Linked DNA regions of Marichromatium purpuratum 984. Each later gene encodes a partner of the first gene's protein in a complex. Links are inferred from orthologs where the notes say so. Each region holds a gene or a part of one and is shown in the gene's direction. Other genes may lie near its edges.

Evidence for each region. Proteins that work in one complex are often made in the same cells at the same time.
Region 2: the proteins of cheY (region 1) and MARPU_RS08840 are in contact, whole or in part, in a solved structure (PDB 1A0O), measured with the Escherichia coli proteins. The link is inferred for Marichromatium purpuratum 984 from one-to-one orthologs.

The regions. Positions count from the first base shown.
Region 1 is NZ_CP007031.1:1,528,199-1,531,227, forward strand. What follows is about bases 32-2,992. They hold cheY (chemotaxis response regulator CheY), read left to right. Parts: upstream 32-1,305; coding sequence 1,306-1,680; downstream 1,681-2,992. Other genes in these bases: MARPU_RS06925 (MinD/ParA family protein), read left to right, coding at 32-506; MARPU_RS06930 (RNA polymerase sigma factor FliA), read left to right, coding at 503-1,258; MARPU_RS06940 (protein phosphatase CheZ), read left to right, coding at 1,834-2,607; MARPU_RS06945 (chemotaxis protein CheA), read left to right, coding at 2,643-2,992. In the rest of the region: more of MARPU_RS06925, read left to right, coding at 1-31; more of MARPU_RS06945, read left to right, coding at 2,993-3,029. UniProt on the Escherichia coli protein: Involved in the transmission of sensory signals from the chemoreceptors to the flagellar motors.
Region 2 is NZ_CP007031.1:2,002,759-2,005,759, reverse strand. What follows is about bases 1-2,933. They hold MARPU_RS08840 (chemotaxis protein CheA), read left to right. Parts: upstream 1-368; coding sequence 369-2,498; downstream 2,499-2,933. Other genes in these bases: MARPU_RS08835 (chemotaxis protein CheW), read left to right, coding at 2,546-2,933; MARPU_RS08845 (response regulator), read left to right, coding at 1-333. Outside these bases: more of MARPU_RS08835, read left to right, coding at 2,934-3,001. UniProt on the Escherichia coli protein: Involved in the transmission of sensory signals from the chemoreceptors to the flagellar motors. CheA is autophosphorylated; it can transfer its phosphate group to either CheB or CheY.

The DNA.
Region 1 (3,029 bases):
CCGGGCTGATCCGTGCCTTCAGCTCCTACCGTCAGCCGCTCGACGTGCTCATCGTCGATACCTCGGCCGGTGTCCAGGAATCGGTCACCGCCTTCTGCAAGGCGGTGCAGGAAGTGGTGGTGGTGGTCTGTGACGAGCCCGCCTCGCTCACCGACGCCTACGCGCTGATCAAGGTGCTGCACCAGGATCACGGCTTGCGTCGTTTCCGCATGGTCTGCAACATGTTGAGTTCGCCGGAGGCCGGTCGGCGCCTGGTGCGCAAGCTCTCGACCGTCTGTGCCCAGTATCTGCCGGAGGTGATGCTCGAGGCTTCGGGTATCATCCCGCTCGACGACAATCTGCGCCGGGCCGTGCAACGACGCGGCCCCGTGGTCGATCTGTATCCGGGCAGTCCCTCGGGGCGCGCCTTCACCGAGTTGGCGACCCGGGTCGACCGTTGGCCCATTGCCGAGACCGACCTGGGCGGCATCGGCTTTTTCGTCGAGCGGATGTTGCAAAGTGCCTGATGGCCCCGAAACGTCCATTGCAGGGGTATCCTAATCTGGTCGATCGGCCCGACGAGCTGGTTGCGGCCAATGTCGACCTGGTACAGCGTATCGCGCATCATCTGGCGGCGCGTCTGCCGCCGTCGGTGCAGCTCGACGATCTGGTTCAGTCGGGGATGGTGGGGCTGATCGAGGCCGCGCGCCAGTTCCAGGCAGGGCAGGGCGCGACCTTCGCGACCTATGCGACCATCCGTATCCGTGGCGCGATGATCGACGAGCTGCGCCGGGCGGACTGGACTCCGCGCTCGGTCCACCGCAACAGTCGCCGTATCGCCGCGGCTATCCGCGAGGTGGAGACGCGCGAGGGGCGCGCGGCGAGCGACGCCGAGGTTGCCGCCGAGCTTGAAGTCGGGCTGACGGATTATCATGCGATGCTGCAGGACAGCGCGAGCGCCAACGTCCTCGGCATCGAAGACCTCGGCGGTCCGGAGGTGGAGGCCGATCGCTGGCTAGCGGGGACGGAGGACTCGCCCCCGGAGCAGCTCGCTCAGGCGCAGTTTCGCCTGGCGCTCGCCCAGGCCCTGGGGAGCTTGCCGGAACGCGAGCGTCTGGTCATGAACCTGTATTACAACGAGGCGTTGAACCTGCGCGAGATCGGCGCCGTGCTCGGTATCACCGAGTCACGTGTCAGCCAGATCCGCAGTCAGGCCTTGCACCGCTTGCGCTCACGGTTGTCTGATTGGACCGGCGAGGGCAGTGAGTCGCTGTTGTGATCGATAAATCCGACAATTGACACTGGGAGTTCAGTGTGGACAAAGGCATGAAGATCCTCGTCGTGGATGACTTCTCCACGATGAGACGCATCATCAAGAATCTGCTGCGCGAGCTGGGGTTCAATAACACCATGGAAGCCGACGACGGTAGCACGGCTCTACCGATGCTCAAGAGCGGCGGCTTCGACTTCCTCATCACCGACTGGAACATGCCCAACATGGAGGGGATCGAGCTGCTGCGTCAGGTCCGTGCCGACCCTGAACTCAAGGAGCTGCCGGTGCTGATGGTGACGGCCGAGGCCAAGCGTGAGCAGATCGTCGAGGCGGCCCAAGCGGGTGTCAACGGCTATATCGTCAAGCCTTTCACCGCCGAGACACTGAAGGAAAAGATCGATAAGATCTTCGAGCGAGTCGCTGGCTAGGGGCGGGGTTTGAGCGACTGTCTCGCGCCGCGTCGGCCGTCGCCTCGTCGCCCGCCTCTGGTGCCGCATGGACTCAGCCCACTCCGGCATGTGCCTCCATGGTCGGCCCATCCATGCCTCGGGTAGCCTTTTCGTTCGGCCTGGGAACAATCGATGGACAATGACGAAACACGTTTGACCGCACAGCTGGCGCTTGCGCAGGAGCTGGTCGAACACCTCCAAAACGGCGATGAGGAAGGCGCGCGCCTGATCATCCAGCAGCTGCGCTTCCCCTACGAGCGCGAGCTGTTCGAGGAACTCGGCAAGCTGACCCGCGAGCTGCACGAAGCGCTGCAGAGTTTCCGTGGTGACTCGCGTCTGGTCGAGATCACCCAGGACGAGATCCCGGACGCCAAGGAACGGCTCTCCTATGTCGTCACCATGACCGAGCAGGCTACGCACCGTACCCTCAATGCGGTCGACGAGGGCTTGCCGATCGCCGAGCGAGTGCATGACAACGCGGTGCGACTCTCCGAGCGTTGGGGACGGTTCCGGCGCCGCGAACTCTCGCTCGATGAATTCCGTGAATTCGCGCACGAACTCGACGCCTTCTTCACCGCCACCGGGCAGGAGACCGAGCGGCTGCGCTCGCTGATGTCCGAGATCATGATGGCCCAGGACTTCCAGGACCTCACCGGCCAGATCATCGGGCGGGTCATCCGTCTGGTGCAGGACGTCGAGGAGAACCTAGTCGGCTTGATTCGGCTCTCCAGTGGACGCATGGAAGGGGCTGTCGCCAAGCCCGCCGAGCCCTCCGTCGAGAAGGCCGAGGAGCCCCATCCTCGAGCTGGCGTCGGGCCGGCGGTGCCCAATACCAGCGACGATCTCGGGGATGTCGTTTCGGGTCAGGACGACGTCGATGCCCTGCTGTCCAGTCTCGGCTTCTAGTTGCCCGAGCCCATCGAGTTCAGAGGATAAGGTGAATGCCAATCGACCCGAATGACGAAATTCTTCAGGATTTCCTGGTCGAGGCCGGCGAGCTGCTCGAAGGCTTGAACGAGCAACTGATCGATCTGGAGCAGGATCCGGCGAACCGCGATCTGCTCAATTCGGTCTTCCGCAGTTTTCATACCATCAAGGGTGGCGCGGGCTTTCTCAACCTCAACGCGCTGGTCTCGGTCTGTCATCATGCCGAGGACGTGTTCAACCTGTTGCGCAACGGCGAGCGCCATGTCGACGCGCAGTTGATGGACACGGTGTTGCGGGTGCTCGATGTCGTCAACGTCATGTTCGGTGACCTGCAGTCGGGCAAGGAGCCCGAGCCCGCCGCGCCCGAGCTGATCGCCGAACTCGAGCAACTGGCCTCGCCT
Region 2 (3,001 bases), 470 kb from region 1 along the record:
GCCTCCATCCGCCAGATGGTCTCCTTCACTCTCAAGGAGGCTGGCTACAGTGTGACCGAGGCGGTCGATGGCCAAGACGGTCTCGACAAGGCGCGCGCGAGTCGCTTCGATCTGGTCTTCACCGATCAAAACATGCCGCGGATGGACGGGGTGACGCTGATCAAGCAGCTGCGTGCCTTGCCGAACTATCGATCGGTCCCGATCCTGATGCTGACCACCGAGTCGGGCGATGCGATGAAGAGCCAGGGGCGGGCCGCCGGCGCGACCGGCTGGCTGGTCAAGCCCTTCGACCCGAAGAAGCTGCTGGAGGTTGTACGCAAGGTGATCGGCTGACACGCCTCCTGGGCGATACGGATGAAGGGGCGGACATGACCATCGATATGACCCGTTTCTATCAAGTCTTCTTCGACGAGGCCGGCGAACACCTGGCCGAGATGGAGACCTTGCTGCTGGAGCTGGATATCGGGGCCCCCGACCCGGAGGTGCTCAACGCCATCTTCCGGGCCGCCCACTCGATCAAGGGCGGGGCGGGGACCTTTGGCTTTCAGGACGTCGCCCGGGTGACGCACATCCTCGAGACCCTGCTCGATCGTCTGCGCAAGCACGAGCTGGCGCCGACGGTGGAGATGATCGACGCCACCCTCCAGGCCGGGGATCTGCTCAAGGCCCAGCTCGCCGCCCATCAGCGCGGCGAGGAGTTTGAGGATCCGCAGATCGCCGAGGTCTGCGAGCGGCTCGAGCAGCTATCCCAGGGCGGCACGATCGAGCCCCCCCCCGAGCCGATCGCCGGATTCGCCGATCCGCGCCCCTGCTGGCGCCTGGTGTTCGCCGCCGAGCTGCTCGGCGGGAGTGGCGACGAGCGCGAGGCCGGGCTGGCCGCCGCGCTCGCCGAACTCGGCGAACTCGAGCGCCATGTCCCCGCCGATGCCCCGGCCGATCGCCTGACCTGGCGGTTGTGCACCGAGGCCGAGCGCGAGGCCATCGTCGAGATCTTCGACTTTCTCTGCGATCCCGAGGAGGTCGAGATCATTCCTGAGGCGACGGTCGAGGAAGACGAGGGCTTCGGGTTCTTCGAGGACGCGCCAGGGAGCGAGCGCGGCGCCGATCAGGAACTCGACGGTTTCGGTCTGTTCGGCGGCAGTCCGGGGATGGAGCAGGTCGCCGAGACCGCCGGTCGGGCACGCGACGAGCGGCAACAGGGCTTCGGTTTCTTCGACTCGGCCCCCGGGGTCCCCGAAGCGGCGGAAACCGCCGCCGCTGCCGCGGCGCCCGTCGCCGGCGGTGAGCCGCCGCGCCAGGCGCCGGCTGGCGCGCGACGTCAGCCCCAGGGCGAGTCCTCGATCCGGGTCAGCGTCGAGAAGGTCGACCAGCTGATCAACCTGGTCGGCGAGCTGGTCATCACCCACGCGATGCTCGCCGAGTCGGCCTCGGCGCTCGACCCGGTCGCCCAGGAGCGCATTTTCGACGGCCTGGCCAACCTCGAGCGCAACTCGCGCGATCTGCAGCAGGCGGTGATGTCGATCCGCATGATGCCGATCAGCTTCGTCTTCAATCGCTTCCCCCGGGTGGTACGCGACACTGCTTCCGCACTCGACAAGAAGGTTACGTTGAAGCTCATCGGCGAGGACACCGAACTCGACAAGGGGCTGATCGAGCGACTCGCCGATCCTCTCAATCATCTGGTTCGCAACAGCATCGATCACGGCATCGAGACCGCCCAGCAGCGCCTCGAGCAGGGCAAGCCCGAGACCGGTGAGATCGTGCTCGCGGCCAGTCATCGCGGCGGCAACGTGGTCGTCGAGGTCAGCGACGACGGTGCCGGGCTCGATCGTGATCGACTGCTCGCCAAGGCCGTCGAGCGTGGCGTGGCGCTCCCCGACAACCCCTCCGACAAGGAGGTTTGGCAGCTGATCTTCGCCCCCGGCTTCTCGACGGCGAAGGCGGTCACCGACATCTCCGGTCGTGGTGTCGGGATGGATGTGGTGCGCCGTAACATCGAGGCGATGAACGGTCGTGTCGAGATCGACTCCGAGCCGGGGCGCGGCACGCGCATCACCATCCGCCTGCCGCTGACCCTGGCGATCCTCGATGGCATGTCGGTGCGGGTCTGCAACGAGACCTTCATCCTCCCGCTGACGGTGATCCGCGAGTCCATCCGGCCCCAGGCGGGACAATGCAAGACCCTGGCCGGAAAGGGCAACGTGGTGCACGTCGGCGAGGAATATCTACCGCTCGTCGCCCTGCACCAGATCTTCGGGCTGAGCCCTCAGCAGGTCGCCGCCGAGGAGACCATCCTGGTGATCATCGAGTCCAACGAGGGGCGCGCCGCGCTGCAGGTCGACGAGCTGCTTGCTCAGCACCAGGTCGTGATCAAGAGCCTGGAGACCAACTATCGCAAGGTCGAGGGGATCTCCGGGGCGACCATCATGGGCGATGGGCGAGTCGCCATGATCCTCGACGTCGACGCCCTGGTCCGGCTCAGTCGCAAGACGTCCTGACCACCATCAACACCGCATTGGAGGAGTAGGGTCCCGTGGAGGAACCGATGAACGAAGACTCTCAGGATTCGACCACCGTCAACAGCGAGGACTCGCGCGAGTATCTCACCTTCACCCTGGGCGACGAGGAATACGGCATCGACATCCTCAACGTGCAGGAGATCCGCGGCTACGACACCGTCACCAAGATCGCCAACTCGCCGCACTTCATCAAGGGCGTGATCAACATGCGCGGGGTGATCGTGCCGATCATCGACATGCGCCTGAAGTTCGACCTCGGCGAGGTCGAGTACAACCAGTTCACCGTGGTGATCATCCTCAACATCACCGGACGCGTGGTCGGCATGGTGGTCGACGGCGTCTCCGACGTCATCGCGCTGCGCCAGGATCAGATCCGCCCGGCGCCGGAGTTCGGTGCGGTGCTCGATACCGCCTATATCGACGGGCTCGCCACCCTCGAGGAACGCATGGTGATCATGGTCAATATCGAGCGGCTGATGAAC